Linked DNA regions of Tardiphaga sp. vice304. The protein of the gene in region 1 interacts with the protein of each later gene in a pairwise test. Links are inferred from orthologs where the notes say so. Each region holds a gene or a part of one and is shown on either strand. Other genes may lie near its edges. The genes, in order: hflC and ftsH.

What was found.
Region 2: the proteins of hflC (region 1) and ftsH interact in binary tests that used the Escherichia coli proteins (3 or more experiments, as listed by UniProt). The link is inferred for Tardiphaga sp. vice304 from one-to-one orthologs.

What each region holds. Positions count from the first base shown.
Region 1 is NZ_CP041402.1:2,277,444-2,286,347, forward strand. Bases 2,200-5,198 are described here. They hold hflC (protease modulator HflC), read left to right. Parts: upstream 2,200-3,253; coding sequence 3,254-4,144; downstream 4,145-5,198. Other genes in these bases: hflK (FtsH protease activity modulator HflK), read left to right, coding at 2,200-3,257; FNL56_RS10835 (DUF2065 domain-containing protein), read left to right, coding at 4,284-4,484; FNL56_RS10840 (Do family serine endopeptidase), read left to right, coding at 4,679-5,198. Also shown: FNL56_RS10805 (tripartite tricarboxylate transporter substrate-binding protein), read left to right, coding at 1-3; FNL56_RS10810 (thymidylate synthase), read left to right, coding at 165-959; FNL56_RS10815 (GNAT family N-acetyltransferase), read left to right, coding at 956-1,447; FNL56_RS10820 (dihydrofolate reductase), read left to right, coding at 1,444-1,959; more of hflK, read left to right, coding at 2,109-2,199; more of FNL56_RS10840, read left to right, coding at 5,199-6,202; flagellar basal body L-ring protein FlgH, read right to left, coding at 6,505-7,254; flagellar basal body P-ring formation chaperone FlgA, read right to left, coding at 7,260-8,327; flagellar basal-body rod protein FlgG, read right to left, coding at 8,339-8,904.
Region 2 is NZ_CP041402.1:4,746,383-4,755,250, reverse strand. Bases 2,387-5,349 are described here. They hold ftsH (ATP-dependent zinc metalloprotease FtsH), read left to right. Parts: upstream 2,387-2,891; coding sequence 2,892-4,808; downstream 4,809-5,349. Other genes in these bases: FNL56_RS22660 (cytosine deaminase), read right to left, coding at 4,925-5,349; tilS (tRNA lysidine(34) synthetase TilS), read left to right, coding at 2,387-2,673. Also shown: peptidoglycan-associated lipoprotein Pal, read left to right, coding at 1-264; tol-pal system protein YbgF, read left to right, coding at 427-1,446; more of tilS, read left to right, coding at 1,648-2,386; more of FNL56_RS22660, read right to left, coding at 5,350-6,295; FNL56_RS22655 (glycosyltransferase family 87 protein), read left to right, coding at 6,525-7,736; FNL56_RS22650 (response regulator transcription factor), read right to left, coding at 7,739-8,347; FNL56_RS22645 (ATP-binding protein), read left to right, coding at 8,456-8,868. UniProt on the Escherichia coli protein: Acts as a processive, ATP-dependent zinc metallopeptidase for both cytoplasmic and membrane proteins. Plays a role in the quality control of integral membrane proteins.

The DNA.
Region 1 (8,904 bases):
TAACCCGCTCGAATATCGAGCGTTTTCAGGGGGCCGGACACACGTCCGGCCCTTTTTTCATGGGTTCGCAGGCGCGCTGTTTTTTCGGGTATAAGCGGGAATCGACATGTCGTCGGGCCGGTCCGGGGGCTAGGTTCGATACCCCGCAGCCTGCAGAAGCGACCATGAACCAGTATCACGACCTGCTCGAACGCATCCTCAGTGACGGCGCCGAGAAACACGACCGCACCGGCACCGGCACGCTGTCGGTGTTCGGCCACCAGACCCGCTTCAACCTGGCGGCCGGCTTCCCGATGCTGACCACCAAGCGGCTGCCGCTGAAGGCAATCATCCACGAGCTGTTGTGGTTTCTCGCCGGCGACACCAACATCAAATATCTCAAGGACAATGGCGTCTCGATCTGGGACGAATGGGCGGACGCCAATGGCGATCTTGGCCCGGTCTATGGCTCGCAGTGGCGCTCCTGGCCGGCCGCCGACGGCCGCGCGATCGACCAGATCGCCAATGTGGTCGAGATGATCAAGCGCAATCCGGACTCCCGCCGGCTGATCGTGACGGCGTGGAATCCCGCCGACGTCGACAAGATGGCGCTGCCGCCGTGTCACTGCCTGTTCCAGTTCTATGTCGCGAACGGCAAACTGTCGTGCCAGCTGTACCAGCGCTCGGCGGATGTGTTTCTCGGCGTGCCGTTCAACATCGCGTCCTATGCGCTGCTGACGATGATGGTGGCGCAGGTGACGGGTCTCAAGCCCGGCGACTTCATCCACACGCTCGGTGACGCGCATCTGTATTCCAACCATCTGGAGCAGGCGCGACTGCAACTGACCCGGCAGACGCGACCGCTGCCGGTGATGACGATCAATCCGGAGGTGAAGGACATCTTCGCCTTCCGCTATGAGGATTTCACGCTGCAGGGCTACGATCCGCATCCGCATATCAAGGCCGAGGTGGCGGTGTGAGCCTGAACATCCGTGCGGCCACGAACCATGACAGCGCGCTTGTTTTCAGCTTCATGTGCGAACTGGCGGAGTATCAAAAACTGTCGCACCTGGTCGATGCCACCGAGGCTACCGTCGTCGCGGCGCTGTTCGGCCCGCAGCCGCAGGTCTATTGCGACATCGCCGAATGGGATGGCGAACCGATCGGGTTCACGCTCTGGTTCCTGAATTTCTCTTCGTTTCGGGGACGGCACGGCATCCACCTCGAGGATCTGTTCGTGCGACCGGCGCATCGTGGCCATGGCATCGGCAAAGCGATGATGGTCAAGCTCGCGCAGCGCTGCATCGACAACGGCTGGACGCAGTTCGAATGGTCGGTGCTGAACTGGAATGCGCCGTCGATCGCATTCTACATGTCGATGGGGGCCAAAATGATGGATGAGTGGACGGCGTGCAAACTGAGCGGTGACGCGCTCCGGGAGCTGGCTCTGCGGGGGCAGGCGTCATGAACGTCACCCTCATCGTCGCCGTCGCCGACAACGGCGTGATCGGGCAGGGCAATGCGATCCCGTGGCGGTTGAAGTCCGACATGCAGCGCCTGAAGGCGATGACCATGGGCAAGCCGATCGTGATGGGCCGCAAGACCTTTGAATCATTGCCGCGCCGGCCGCTGCCGGGGCGGACCAATATCGTCGTTACCCGCAATCCAGACTACCAGGCGCCGGGCGCGGTGGTCACCACGTCGTTCACCGCGGCGCGCGAGCTCGCCACCGGCGACGCGCTGCGGCGTTCGGCCACGGAGATCGCCGTGATCGGCGGCGCCGAGATCTATGCGCAATGGATGGACGCCGCCGACCGGCTCGAAATCACCGAGGTGCACGCCAAACCCGCGGGAGATGCCTATTTCGCGCCGATCGATGTCTCGATCTGGGAGGAGGCCGCCCGTGTCCGCCATCCTGCCGCAGGCGAGGACAGCGTCGATTTCTCCTATGTGACATATCGTCGGCGTGACCCGCGTTAACCGCGATAACCCCTATTAACATTGACTTTGAGGACTTCGCGCTTAGTTCCTGTGGGCCAGCAGCCGCGTTGTAACGACCCGGCCTGTCCCCTATAAAGCCATCCAGATGTGGCGAGGCCGGTTTCCGGTTCGCGCAGAGGAGATTGTTGATGCCGTGGAAGAATCAAGGCGGAGGCCCGTGGAGCTCTGGTCCCAAGGGGCCATGGGGATCCGGTCCGCAATCGGCGGGTCCGAGACCGCCTGACCTCGAGGACCTGCTGCGCCGCGGCCAGGACCGGCTGCAGTCGATGCTGCCCGGCGGCTTCGTCAGCGGTATGGGCATCGCCCTGGTGCTCGCTGCCGCTTTGGCGATCTGGGGCCTGTCCGGCTTCTTCCGCGTGCAGTCCGAAGAACTCGGCGTGGTGCTGCGCTTCGGCAAGCATGTCCGCACCGTGCAACCCGGCCTGAACTACCATCTGCCCTATCCGATCGAGACCGTGCTGTTGCCCAAGGCGCTGCGCGTCTCGACCCTGAGCATCGGCATGTCGCTGATCGACGATCCTACGCGTCGCGGCCGCACCATGCGCGACGTGCCGGAAGAGAGCCTGATGCTGACCGGCGACGAAAACATCGTCGATGTCGATTTTACCGTGTTGTGGCGCATCAAGCCGGACGGCGTCGGCAACTTCTTGTTCAACATCCAGAACCCGGAAGGCACCGTGAAGGCCGTGGCCGAAAGCGCGATGCGCGAAGTGGTCGGCCGCGCCAACATCCAGCCGATCCTGACCGGCGCCCGCACCACCACCGAAGCCGGCGTGCAGGAACTGATGCAGAAGACGCTGGACGGCTACGGCGCCGGCATCCTGGTGCAGCAGGTGCAGATGCAGAAGGTCGATCCGCCGTCGCAGGTCATCGATGCGTTTCGTGACGTCCAGGCGGCGCGCGCCGATCTCGAGCGTCTGCAGAACGAAGCCCAGACCTATGCCAACCGCGTCGTTCCCGATTCGCGTGGCCGGGCGGCGCAGATCCTGCAGGTTGCCGAAGGTTACAAGGAACAGGCGATTGCCGAGGCCAAAGGCCAGAGCGCGCGCTTCCTGAGCGTCTACGACGAATACAAGAAGGCGCCGGACGTCACCCGCCAGCGCATCTATCTGGAAACCATGGAGCGGATTCTCGGCGGCGCCGAGAAGCTGGTCTATGACGGCGGCGCCAATGCGCAGGGCGTCGTGCCCTTTCTTCCCCTGAACGAACTGTCGCCGCGGCGACAGGCCCCGGCGACATCTGGCCAGCCGCAACAGCAGAGCGGGAGCACCCGATGAAGACCGGAATTTCAGGTATCGTCGCACTGATCGTGCTATTCGCCGTGATTGTCATCGGCTACAGCTCGATCTTCACGGTGCGCCAGACCGAACAGGTGCTGGTGGTCCGGCTCGGTGAGCCGGTCCGCGTGGTCACCGAACCCGGTCTGAACTTCAAGGTGCCGTTCATCGACACCGTGATCTCGATCGACAAGCGCATCCTCGATCTGGAAAATCCGGCGCAGGAAGTGATCGCGTCGGACCAGAAGCGTCTCGTGGTGGATGCGTTCGCGCGCTACCGCATCAAGAACGCGCTGCGCTTCTACCAGAGCATCGGTTCGATCCAGGCTGCCAATATCCAGCTCACCACGCTGCTCAACGCGTCGCTGCGTCGTGTGCTCGGCGAGGTGACGTTCATTCAGGTGGTGCGTGACGAACGCGAAGGCTTGATGAACCGGATCCGCGACCAGCTCGACAAGGAGGCCGACGGCTACGGCATCTCGGTGGTCGATGTCCGCATTCGCCGCGCCGACCTGCCGGAGTCGAACAGTCAGGCGGTCTATCAGCGGATGCAGACCGAGCGTCAGCGCGAGGCGGCCGAGTTCCGCGCGCAGGGCGGCCAGAAGGCGCAGGAAATCCGTTCCAAGGCCGATCGCGAAGCCACCGTGATCATCGCCGATGCCAACTCCACGGCTGAGCAGGTTCGCGGTACCGGTGACGGCGAGCGCAACCGGCTGTTCGCGGAGGCCTACGGCAAGGATGCGGAGTTCTTCGCCTTCTACCGCTCCATGACGGCCTACGAGAACGGGTTGAAGAGCAACGACACCCGCTTCCTGCTGCGGCCGGATTCGGAGTTCTTCCGCTTCTTCGCCAATCCGGCCGGCAAGCCGGCGGCGGCGCGGCCGTAAGAGACTAGGCTGTCAAGCGGCAGCGGCAACTTTGCGTTCGCTGCCGCTCTGATCTATGGATGGGGCGCGCCTTCTTCGAAGGCGCGCCCCATTTTCATAAAAGCGCTCAGGGTGCGAACGTTTCGGGAGTTGAAGTCGGATGAGGTCCATAGCGTTCGCCGACTTCCTCATCGGCATCGGTATCCTGTTCGTGCTGGAAGGCATCCTGTTCCTGGCTTTTCCCGGCTGGATGCGTCGCGCGATGAAGAGTGCGCTGGCGACGCCCGACAATATCCTGCGGATCGCCGGCATCGGCTCGGCGATCGGCGGGCTGGCCCTGATCTGGCTGGTACGCAGCTAGACCCGGGCGCCCCTCCAATACCGTCATCCTGCAAATAGTGAATCCGAATAGCGGTCCGTGCGTTGAGGCGCCGGCTTTCCGCCGCAATCCGCGGTGTTGATGGTGGGCCGTCGTGTCCCTGCGCTTGCGCGAAAGCCATGTTCGGGCGCAGTCTGGCTGCCAAATCGCGGAATCCTTCAGGAGACGTTCGTCCCATGTCCATCGCGCCCCCCGCCTTGAGCCTCCGCCTGCGCCCGTGGCTCACGGCGCTCTGCCTCGGCACCGCCGTCGCCGCCTTCTCGGCACCGGCCGTCGCCCGGGGGCCGGACGGCATCGCCGACGTCGCCGAAAAGGTGATCGACGCGGTCGTCAACATCTCGACCACGCAGACCGTCGAAGCCAACAACAAGAGCGGCGACAGCAAGAACAGTGACACCCCGCGCGGGGCGATGCCCCAACTGCCGCCGGGATCGCCGTTCGAGGAATTCTTCGACGACTTCTTCAAGAACCGCCGCGGCGGGCCGGGCGGCGACAAGAATGGCGGCCTGCAGCCGCGCAAGACCAATTCGCTGGGCTCCGGCTTCATCGTCGACACCTCCGGCGTCGTGGTCACCAACAATCACGTCATTGCGGACGCCGACGAGATCAACGTCATCATGAATGACGGCACCAAGATCAAGGCGACGCTGGTCGGCGTCGACAAGAAGACCGATCTGGCGGTGCTCAAATTCACCCCGGTGAAGCCGGTCACCGCGGTGAAGTTCGGCGATTCCGAAAAGGTTCGTCTCGGCGAATGGGTGATCGCGATCGGCAACCCGTTCTCGCTCGGCGGCACGGTCACCGCCGGCATCGTCTCGGCGCGCAACCGCGACATCAATTCCGGCCCCTATGACAGCTACATCCAGACCGACGCCTCGATCAACCGCGGCAATTCCGGCGGCCCGCTGTTCAACCTCGACGGCGACGTGATCGGCGTCAACACGCTGATCATCTCGCCGTCCGGCGGCTCGATCGGCATCGGCTTTGCGGTGCCGTCGAAGACGGCGTCGCAGGTGGTGGCGCAATTGCGCGAATTCGGCGAGCTGCGCCGCGGCTGGCTTGGCGTCCGCATCCAGCAGGTCACCGACGAGATCGCCGAGAGCCTTAGCATCAAGCCTGCACGCGGCGCGCTGATTGCCGGCATCGACGACAAGGGCCCGGCGAAGCCGGCGGGCATCGAGCCCGGCGACGTCGTCGTCAAGTTCGACGGCAAGGACGTCAAGGAGCCGAAGGACCTCTCGCGCATCGTCGCCGACACCGCGGTCGGCAAGGCGGTCGACGTGCTGATCATCCGCAAGGGTAAAGAAGTTATCAAGCAGGTCACGCTCGGCCGTCTCGACGATGGCGAAAAGCCGCAGCCGGCCTCGGTGAAGTCGATGCCGGAAGCCGAAAAGCCGGCGACGCAGAAGGCGCTGGGCCTCGATCTCACCGGACTCAGCAAGGAGATGCGCGCCAGGTTCAAGATCAAGGACAGCGTCAAGGGCGTGGTCGTGACCTCGGTCGACTCTGGCTCGGACGCCGCCGAGAAGCGCCTGAACGCCGGCGACGTCATCGTCGAGGTCGCGCAGGAAGCGGTGAGCAACCCCGCCGACGTCAAGAAGCGCGTCGATGCCTTGAAGAAGGACGGCAAGAAGTCGGTGCTGCTGCTGGTATCGAACGGCGAAGGCGAATTGCGCTTTGTAGCACTGAGCGTGCAGTAGCGGTTCTTACCCTCCCCCTTGCGGGGAGGGTGGCCGCGCGAAGCGCGGTCGGGTGGGGGTGCCACAAGCGCCGTCGCCCGCGGCACCCCCACCCCGGCCTCCACTCCCGATGATGCTCTCGCATCATCGCTCGTTCGGCCGACCCTCCCCGCAAGGGGCAGGGGAAGCCACGTCGGCCTAGCGATAGAAGTATCCATCCCCAAACGACGACGGCCTTCCGTCAGGGGAGCTGACGGAAGGCCGCGTTGGACACTTCATGGCGTGGGAGCGCTGGATGAAGTGGGGAGCTCTGAAAGCCTGGATCAGAACGGCAGCAGCACGTCCATGACCTGCTGGCCGTAGCGCGGCTGCTGGACATCGGAGATCTGGCCGCGACCGCCATAGGCGATGCGGGCCTGCGCGATCTTGGCGCTGTCGATGGTGTTGTCGCTCTGGATGTCCTCGGGGCGCACGATGCCGGCAACGATCAATTCGCGGATCTCGTAGTTGACGCGGATCTCCTGCTTGCCCTCGACCACCAGATTGCCGTTCGGCAAAAGCTGGGTGACCACGGCCGCGACGCTGGTCTGCAAGTTCTCCTGGCGTGCTACCGAGCCCTTGCCGTCGCTCGACGAGGTGCCGTCGGCCGAGAGCAGCCGGCCCGGCAGCACCGAGGCGGCCGAGCCCGACAGCAGCTTGGAGCCGGCGAAATCGGTGATCCCGGAATCCTCCTTGCTGGAGCGGCTGTGCTGGGTCTGGTTGGCGATGTTGGCCTTGTCGGTGAAGTTCACCGTCACGGTCAGAATGTCGCCGATCTGGCGCGCGCGCTGGTCCTTGAAGAAGGCGCGCGAGCCCGATCGCCATAGCGAATTGGCATTGTACGAGGCCACTTCCGGCTGCGGCATCGGCATCTGCACCGGCTTGTAGCCGGGCTGCGCCACCGGATTCTCGATCGCGGTCAGTTTCGGCTGTTCGCCGATCATCGACAGCCGCTCGATCGAGGAGCAGCCGCTGAACAGCACGGTCGTGGTCAGCAGGGTGGCGAGCAGAACGGCGCGATTATACTGGAACATCAACTTTACTCGGCGTTACGGGTGGCAGCAGAAACATTGGCAGCGAGTGCGACGGAGGCGGCGGCCTGGGAGATCTTGTCGTTGAGCTTCTCGCTGGGCGCGGGAAGCCGCGGGCCGGGGACCGCGACGGCGACCTGGCCGCGGCCGACCACCACGCCGGACACCGTGCGCTTGGACTGCAGATTGATGACGCTGACGACGTCGCCTTCGGTGCCGTTCTCGATCGCCTTGCCGCGGATGGTGAGATACAGCCCGGCGGATTCGTAGACCAGCGTCACCGCCTGGTCGCGCGTCACCAGATCGGGTTTGGCGAGATCGGCGATGCGCAGCGCCTGGCCGGCGCGCAACTGGCGGCGGACCTGCATGCCGACCGCGCGCTCGCGGCTGGCGACATCGATACCGACTTCGGATTTCGGACGGCGCTCGACGATGACGTCGGACGCCTTCAGCACTTCCTTGCTGTCGACGCCGCGCGCCAGCACGGCGGCCTCGACGGTCTCGACCGCGGTGCCGGTGAAGCGCAGCTTGGAGGCGGCACCGCTGTCGCTGCCGATCGAGAAGGTGATATCGAAACGGCCGGAGCGTGCATCGAACCGCGTCGAGACCGCCTCCAGCGCGCCGGACGAGGCAGCATCGAGCTGCAGCGTCTGCACGTCGCGGTCGAAGGTCAGCGTCAGATTGGCGGCGTCGCCGAGGCCGTTGCGATGCTGCAGCGCCTGCGCCACCTGGTTCTCGATGTCGCGGGCCTCGATGCTGCGCGACAGCCGCGTCACGGTGATGTCCATGAGGTCGCGGGTATCGACGCCGATCACCTGATGGGCACGCAGCGCCGCGATCACCTTGGCCACCGGCAGCGAGCCGACCGTGCCGAGATCCGGCGCGCGATAGATCGCGATTCCCGCGGCCGGACCTGCGTTGTCGATGACGTCGCCGATCCGCACCAGGTCGCCGGCGACGGTGACGTTGGCGCGCAGCACCGGCTGGGCCAGCACGTCTTCGCGGCTCTGGCTGTGCGCCGCATGGGCGCCGAGCGCGAACAGGGTGGTCGCGAGCAGGAGTGAACGGAAGGTCATGATCATCTGCCTCAGCGGAACATGGCGGAAGTGGATTGCAGCATCTGGTCGGCGGCGCTGATCACCTTGGCGTTCATCTCGTAGGCGCGCTGCGCGGCGATCAGATCGGAGATTTCCGAGACGACTTCGACGTTGGCCTGTTCGAGGTTGCGCTGCTGCAGGTCGCCGAAGCCGTCGATATTGGCGACGCCGTCCTGCGGCGCGCCGGAGGCCGGGGTTTCGGTGAACAGGTTGTCGCCGATCGGCTGCAGGCCGGCCTTGTTGATGAAGCGCGTCAGGCTGATGGTGCCGAGCACCTGCGGCGTCGCCGAACCCGCGACGGTCACCGACACCTGGCCGGAAGCGCTGATCGTCATGCCGGAGGAGGCGGCCGGTACCGTGATAGTCGGCTGCACCGGATTGCCTGCCGCGGTAACGATGCGGCCGGTCTGGTCGGTGGTGAACGAGCCGTCGCGGGTATAGGTGAAGGTGCCGTCGGTCATCTGGATCTTGAAGAAGCCTTCGCCGCGCACCGCGATGTCGAGATCGCCGCCGGTCGCCGCCAGCGTGCCCTGCGTCATCAGCCGCGGCGTGCCGA
Region 2 (8,868 bases), 2.5 Mb from region 1 along the record:
CAGGCGCAGTGGCTGCAGCAGTATAACCGCTACGCCTTCACGATCGAGGGCCATGCGGATGAACGCGGCACCCGCGAGTACAACATCGCGCTCGGCGCCCGCCGTGCCCAGTCGGTCCGGACCTTCCTGGCCTCGCGCGGCATCGATGCCAGCCGGATGCGGACCATCTCCTACGGCAAGGAACGCCCGGTCGCGGTCTGCAACGACATCTCGTGCTGGTCGCAGAACCGCCGCGCCGTTACCGTGCTGAACGCCGGCGCCTGAGCCAGAGCCTCGATAACAGCGAACGGCGTCTGCCATGCGGCAGGCGCCGTTTTTGTTTGATGCGGCGGCTTTGCCGCTGTCGGAAGACACATTTTCGGCGTAGTGAAATTCTCATCGTGATGCGCGCCGATGGGGCGTGAAACCAATCATTCTCAGGCACACATGTCATCCAGATCTCATTGGTTCGCCGGCGCTGCGTTCTTCTCCCTTGTACTCGTGACCGCTTCGCCTGTGTCCGCGCAGTTGTTCGGTCAACCGGCGCCGCGTCAGCCGGACTACAGCCAGCAGTCGGGCGACGACGATGCCGATCAGGGGATGCAGATCGAGCGGCTGCAGAGCCAGCTGCGGAAACTCACCGGGCAGAACGAAGAGCTCCAGTTCCGCAACCGCCAGCTCGAGGAGCAGTTGCGCCAGTTGCAGGCCGGCGCGCCGCCGGCGGGCGCGCGTCCCAACGTCGCCGCAGCCCCCGTGCAGGCCGCGCCTGTGCAGGCCGCGCCGGCGCGCCAGCAGCCGCTGCAGCCGCAGGTCTATGATCCGCAGCCGCCGGTCGCTGCCGCCGCGCCGGTCGTGCAAGACCCCGCGCCGCCGCAGCGCGGCGGACGGCGCAACGATGCCTTCGATCCCAATGCCAATCCGAATGCGCCGGGCGTGCCGCGCGCGTTGGGCGGCGGCGGGCAGCCGATACCGTCCACCGCGCCGGCGGCGATGCCCAACGCCCGCGGGGCAGGGGAGCCTCTGCCGCTCGACAATGCCGCGCCGGCCGCAGCCGGCGCGGGCCTCACGACGCTGCCGCCCGGCAGCACGCCCAAGGACGAATTCGATCTCGGCATCGGCTACATGCAGCGTCGTGATTACGCGCTGGCCGAAGAGACCATGCGCAACTTCGCGCAGAAATATCCGACCGACCCGCAGCTCGCGGATTCGCAATATTGGCTCGGCGAAAGCTTCTTCCAGCGCCAGAAGTATCGCGACGCCGCCGAGGCTTTTTTGGGGGTCACCACCAAGTTCGATACGTCGGCCAAGGCGCCGGACGCGCTGCTGCGGCTCGGGCAGTCGCTGGCGGCGCTGAAGGAAAAAGAGGCGGCCTGCGCCGCCTTCGGCGAAGTGCTGCGGAAATATCCGCGCGCCTCAGGCAGCGTGAAGACCGCGGTAGACCGCGAGCAGAAGCGCGTTAAGTGCTAGGGTTTGATTCTTGCATTTGAGCTGCCGCGACGCACTGGCGGTGCGCTCCCTCTCCCCTCTAGCGAAGCTTCGCTTCGCGCGGGGGGAGAGGGCTGGGGTGAGGGGGCACCGGCCTATCGGTGGCGCTTAGCCCCCTCACCCGGATTGCTATGCAATCCGACCTCCCCCCAACGGGGAGAGGTGACACAACATGGCCTTCCGATGCGAGACGACGACTCATCGCCCATCCCGGCCCGCGAAGCGAAGCAGCTATTCGCCGACTGGCAATCCGCTCCGGCACTGATCCTGGCCGTGTCCGGCGGACCGGATTCGGTCGCGCTGCTGTGGCTGGCTGCGCGCTGGCGACGCGCGTTGAAACGCGGGCCGGCGCTGCTGGCGGTCACGCTCGACCATGGTCTGCGGCCTGAAGCGGCGCGTGAGGCCCGCGACGTCAGGAGACTGGCGGCGTCGCTCGATATCCCGCATCGCACCTTGCGCTGGACCGGCGCCAAGCCGTCGGCCGGACTGCCCGCCGCGGCCCGCGAGGCCCGCTACCGATTGCTGGCCAGGGCCGCCAAACGGCACAAGGCAACGCATATCCTGACCGCGCACACCCGCGACGACCAGGCCGAAACCCTGCTGATGCGGATGGCGCGCGGCAGCGGACTGGCCGGACTTGCGGCGATGGCGCGGCAAACGCGGCTCGACGGCGTGGTGCTGGCGCGCCCGTTTCTGGGCGTGCCCAAGGCCCGGCTGATCGCGACGCTGGCGAAGGCGAAGGTCGGATTTGCCGAGGACCCGACCAACCAGGATCCGCACTTCACCCGGCCGCGCTGGCGCGCGCTGATGCCGAAGCTCGCCGCCGAGGGTTTTGATTCGCGCAATCTGGCGCGGCTGGCGACGCGGCTGGCCCGCGCCAATGTCGCGCTGGAAGGGCTGGTCGACGGCGCCGAACAATTCCTGGCGCTGAGAAGCGGTGCCGCCCGGCCCGGCATCGACGCCTGCGGCTTCGCTGGTCTGACCGAGGAAGTCCGTCTTCGCCTGCTGCTGCGGATGATCGGCCGGGTCGGACATGAGGGCCCGGCCGGCCTCGGGCAGGCCGAGGCGCTGCTGGCCGCGATCGATCGGGCCATGCTGGCGGCAAACAAAGGTATCCGGTTGAAGCAAACGCTGGCTGGTGCGTTGATTACGCTCTCCCACGACCGGCTGCGAATCGATCCCGCGCCGCGGCGCCGGCGCCGGGATTGATCCAAAGCAACGGCCCGGCCGGCCAATGGCTTAACCACGGCGGCGTGACCGCCATGATTTAAACCGGATGCCGGGCTACATGCGTTAAATAGTCCAGTCTGGTTCCCTTGGCAGCGCGCTCTGTCGCACCTAGATTGTATCCAACCGACCCAGGGTAATTCCCTTGAGGCGACCCAAGGGAATACGGCCGCGATCCGCGCGGCGACGAAGGAAGATCGATGAACGCGAACCTGCGCAATTTCGCCCTCTGGGTCATTATCGTTTTGTTGTTGCTGGCGCTGTTCACGCTGTTCCAAAATCCGGGACAACGCGCCGCCTCGCAGGACATCTCGTTCTCGCAACTGTTGAGCGAGGTCGATCAGAACAAGGTCCGCGACGTCGTGATCCAGGGGCCGGAGATTCACGGCACCTTCACCAACGGTTCCAGCTTCCAGACCTACGCGCCTTCCGACCCGACGCTGGTGAAGCGCCTGTATGACGGCAAGGTCTCGATCACCGCCAAGCCGCCCGGCGACAACGTGCCGTGGTTCGTCTCGCTGCTGGTCTCCTGGCTGCCGTTCATCGCGCTGATCGGCGTGTGGATCTTCCTGTCCCGTCAGATGCAGGGCGGCGCCGGCAAGGCGATGGGTTTTGGAAAGTCGCGCGCCAAGATGCTGACGGAGGCCCATGGCCGCGTCACATTTGAAGACGTCGCCGGTGTCGATGAAGCCAAGCAAGACCTGCAGGAGATCGTCGAATTCCTGCGCGACCCCGGCAAGTATCAGCGCCTCGGCGGTCGCATTCCGCGCGGCGTGCTGTTGGTCGGCCCTCCCGGTACCGGCAAGACGCTGATCGCGCGTGCGGTCGCCGGCGAAGCCAACGTGCCGTTCTTCACCATCTCGGGTTCCGACTTCGTTGAAATGTTCGTCGGCGTCGGCGCCTCCCGCGTCCGCGACATGTTCGAGCAGGCCAAGAAGAACGCGCCTTGCATCATCTTCATCGACGAAATCGACGCGGTCGGTCGTCATCGTGGCGCCGGTCTCGGCGGCGGCAATGACGAGCGCGAGCAGACCCTCAACCAGTTGCTGGTCGAGATGGACGGCTTCGAGGCCAATGAAGGCGTGATCCTGATCGCCGCGACCAACCGTCCGGACGTGCTGGATCCCGCTCTGCTGCGTCCCGGCCGCTTCGACCGCCAGGTCGTGGTGCCGAATCCGGATGTCGTCGGCCGCGAGCAGATCCTCAAGGTTCACGTCCGCAAGGTGCCGCTGGCGCCGGATATCAACCTCAAGACCATCGCACGCGGCACCCCGGGCTTCTCCGGCGCCGACCTGATGAACCTGGTCAACGAAGCCGCTCTGACCGCCGCGCGCCGCAACAAGCGCATGGTGACGCAGAGCGAGTTCGAAGAGGCCAAGGACAAGGTGATGATGGGCGCCGAGCGCAAGTCGCTGGTCATGACCGAGGAAGAGAAGATGCTGACGGCCTATCACGAGGGCGGTCACGCCATCGTCGGCCTCAACGTCATCGCCACCGACCCGATCCACAAGGCGACCATCATCCCGCGCGGCCGTGCGCTGGGCATGGTGATGCAGCTGCCGGAACGCGACAAGCTGTCGATGTCGCTGGAGCAGATGACCTCGCGCCTCGCCATCATGATGGGCGGCCGCGTCGCCGAAGAGCTAATCTTCGGCCGCAACAAGGTCACCTCGGGTGCGTCCTCCGATATCGAGCAGGCCACGCGCCTGGCCCGCATGATGGTGACGCGCTGGGGCCTGTCGGAAGAACTCGGCACCGTGTCGTATGGCGAGAACCAGGATGAAGTGTTCCTGGGGATGTCGGTGTCGCGCACCCAGAACGCGTCGGAAGCCACCGTGCAGAAGATCGACAGCGAAATCCGCCGTCTGGTCGAGGAGGGCTACAACGAGGCCACCAAGATCCTGACCGAGAAGCGCGCCGACCTCGAAGCCCTCGCCAAGGGCCTGCTCGAGTTCGAGACGCTGTCGGGCGACGAGATCACCGATCTCTTGAACGGCAAGAAGCCGAACCGCGAATCCGTGCTCGAGCCGACTGGCCCGCGCACCTCCGCGGTGCCGCCCGCCGGCAAGCCGCGTCCGCGCCCCGACGCCGGCCTGGAGCCGCAGCCGCAGGCGTAAGTTCGACGCATCGACGATTGCAAAACGCGGCCGCAAGGCCGCGTTTTTTGTGGGCATGGCCCGCCGGGTACGTGGCGCGCGCTGGCAGAAGACGAGAAGCGCGCCCGACGTCCTGTTCAGCCGCGCGGAATCGTGCTTCGCGCGGTCTCGTCGTAAGGCCATAGCTCGGAATAATCCGGCGCCGCCGCCGTCAGCCGCCGCCCGTGGGCGGGCACCACGCGGTCGGCCTGCGGGCGGCTGACGATCTCGTTGATGGTCCGCGCGTTGAACACGATCAGCCGTGCCGCGGCGCCTTCTGCGATCTGCCCGTGGTTGCCGAATCCGGTGATGGCCGAGGGCATCGCGCCGACCAGCGAGGGCGCCTGCGCCAGCGGATGATCGACATGCAGGATACGCACCGCCTGCCGAAACGTATCGACCATGTCATGGTCGCCATAGGCGTAGAAACTGTCGCGGCAATTGTCGCCGGCGGCGGCGACGCGGATGCCGCGCGCCAGCATCTCGTGCACCACGGTGACGCCGCGCCAGCGCGGCGTGCGCCCGGGCTGGCGGCCCTGCAGATACATGTTCACCGTCGGCAGCGTGACGATCGCAATCTCCGCCGCCGCCAGCAGGTCGAGCGTGCGGTCGATCTCGCTGTCGTCCTGCAAGGCGAGGCTGCAGCAATGCCCGCACACCACGCGGCCCTTGTAACCGTGTCGCAGCGCCGCGCGGGCGATATGAGGCAGCGAGGCTGCCGTCCGGTCGCCGGTCTCGTCGACGTGCAGGTCGATGTCGAGGTCGTGCCGGATGGCCAGCGCGAACAGCCGGTCGAGCTGCGCCTCGATGTCGGCGCCCGGTGCGCCATGGCTGCCAACCGCCGGTCGCGTGACGCCGCCGATCAGCCCGCCGGATTCGCTGACAATCGCCGCAATCCGGTCGCCGAAGCCGTCCATCAGCGTTTCCAGCGGGCACAGCGACACCATCTGCAGGTCGACCCGGCCGGCCCACTCGCTCCGCATCTCGCGCAGCACCGTCCAGCTTCGCTCGGCGCTGTCGGGATAGGTGTCGAGATGGGTCCGGATCGCGGACACGCCATGCGCTTCTGCGCAGCGCAGCCCGAAGTCGATGCGGCGGCGCAAATCCGCCACCGTCCAGTTCGGCCGGTCGGCGGTGGCGCCGAGCCGCGCATTGTTGAAGGTGCCGTCGATGTTGGGGCTGCGTTCGACCGAATGGCCCTTGTCGAGATGCGTATGCATGTCGATCAGGGTCGGCCACACCTGCCGACCGCCGAGATCGACGCGGGCGCCATCCGTATCCGCCACACCGGCCGCAACGATGCGCGCGATCTTGCCGTCTTCGATCAGGAGATCGGCGCGCGCGACGCCTTCGGTATCGTAAAATCCAGGCAGGCTTCGATCGGCTAAAAGACACGCAGGCACGCGTGCAGAAGTAAGCCAATAGCGTGACTTATCGGGCCACGCGATGTCGGCGAACGGAACTGTCATAATGACGCAAAACCTTTGTACGTCTGCGGGAAATGCGGGCCTATGCCGCGCGCTGCCTGCAACGTAGCGAGGATGCGCCGTTCAGCCAAGCATGACGCCACAGACCTCGCCGTCGATGAAGCCCTCGCCCAGACCCGCTTCACCCATTTCGGCTATCTGGCCTGGCATTTAAATCTTCCTCAACGCCGGTAATGGCATGCTCGGCGCGCAAGCGTATGGGGAATGGCCGATGACGGCAGAAGTTCTGGCTCCGGTACCTAACGACACGGCGCTTCCCAAGCCGCTCGTCAATGTCTGCTTTCTGCTGGCGGTGCTGCATGCGGCGTTCTTCGCGGCGTTCTATGGCCGCGGCTGGATCTTCGACGACAGCCGCTTCAACCTGCCGACCGACTTCATCAACGTCTGGTCGGCCGGCAAGCTCGCGCTCGACGGCCATCCGGCGCAAGCGTGGGACTGGGCGATCCAGAAGCAGCTCCAGCTCGGCGTACTCGGGCAAGACTATCCCGGCAACTTCGCCTGGCACTATCCACCGCCGTTCCTGATGATTGCCGAACAGCTGGCGCGGCTGCCCTACCGGCTGGCGTTTGCCGGTTGGGCCGCGGTCAGCTTCCTGCCTTATCTCGTGGTGATGCGCGCCATCGTCGGGCGGCCGTTCGGGTGGCTGCTGGCGGCGGCCTTCCCGGTGGTGCTGACCAATACGCTGGTCGGGCAGAACGGCTTTCTCACCGCCTCGCTGATTGGCGGCGTGTTGCTGCTGCTGCCGAGCCGGCCGGTATGGGCCGGCATCTGCCTCGGGCTGTTGAGCTACAAGCCTCAATATGGCCTGCTGTTTCCGCTGGTGCTGATTGCCGCGATGCAGTGGCGGGTGTTCGTCGCGGCCGGCGTGACCACGGTGCTGCTGGCCGGCGTGTCGTGGCTCGCTTATGGCACCGAGAGCTGGCAAGCCTTCTTCCACTGGATGCCGATGTTCTCGCAGGCCTTCCTCACCGATGGCCTTGCGCCTTGGGGCAAGTTGCAGAGCATTTTTGCCCTGGTACGCTACTTCGGCGGCAGCGAGGCGCTCGGTTGGACGTTCCAGTGGATCATGAACGCGGCGGTTGCCGGGCTGCTGGTGGTGCTGTGGCGCAGCCGCGTGCGTTACGAATGGAAGGCCGCGGCGCTGGCCACCGGCACGCTGCTGGTGACGCCGTATCTGTTTCTGTACGACGTGATGGTGCTGGCGATCGCAGCCGGATTCATCGTCCGCGTCGGACTGGCCGAGGGGTTTGCGCGCTATGAACTGCCGGGGCTCGGCGTTGCGGCGGTACTGCTGATCGCGTTTCCCGCGGTCGGCGCGCCGACCGGCTTTTTCGCGACGCTGATCGTGGCGGCGCTGATCGCACGGCGTTGCGGATTATGGCAGGGCCGGGCGCTGGCGAGCCGTTTCGCGCCCGAAAGCTAACTCTACAGCCGATGTTCGATCGCCAGCCGCACCAGTTCGGCGGGGGTGCGCAGGCCGAGCTTGTGGCGCATCATCGAGGAGGTGTTGGCGATTGTCTTGTAGGAGGCGTGCACCAGCCAGGCGATTTCGGTGAGGCTCTTGCCGGCGGCAAGCAGGCGCAGGATCTCGATCTCGCGGGTGCTCAGCTTGCCGAGCCGGTCGTCGAGCCTGGCGAAGGCGATGCTGCGCGCGGTGGCCGGCGCCAGATAGACGCCGCCGCGGCCGACCTCGCGGATCGCATCGACCAGATCCTGTGGATCGCCGGATTTTGAAACATAGCCCTTCGCGCCGGCCCCGATCGCCCGCACCGCGAAGGCGGGATCGTCATTCATGCTGAACATGATGAGCTTCGCGTCGGCGTCGCGCGCCAGCAGCCGCCGCGCCAGCTCGAAGCCGGAGACGCCGGGCAGGTTGATATCGAGCACACAGATGTCGGGCGGCTGCGCGACGAAAGCGGCTTCGCCGGCGTCGGCATCGGCCGCCTCGACCACCTCGATGTCGCCATCGCCGGCCAGCAGCGCGCGGCAGCCGGAGGCGACGATCGGATGGTCATCGACAATCAGGATACGCATCGAACCCATTCGCGGATACATTCCGGTTGGCGTCATCTGCTCGCGCAAGTAGAACGTTGCTACACTTTGCTGTCAATGGATCTACATGTTGCAGAGCGGCGAAACCCGATGTGGAGCATTCTTTCGTTGCAAGCCCGGTTGACCTTGTTGCTGGCGCTGGTGCTGACAGCCGGGCTGCTGATCAATGTCGGCCGTCTCGTGCTGGAGGCAGCTCCGCGCGTAGCCGCGGAGGATCGCAGCGTGGTCCGGCTGGCGCACGAACTGATCGCGGTGCTGGTGGTCGATCTCGGAGATGCGCCGGATCCGGACGTGCGGCTGGCGCGGATCGTCGGCGATCTCGGCCGGCTGCGCCATGTCAGGATCACTCATGAAACGGAAGGCGGTAAGCCGGCTGTCGTCGCGCCGCGCCGCGACGCAGTAACGGCGCCGCCGTCATGGTTCGTGCGAATGGTGCATCCGGAACAGACGTCGGAGAGAGTGCCGGTGGTCGTGAACGGCCGCTCGCTCGGCGCGCTGCTGAT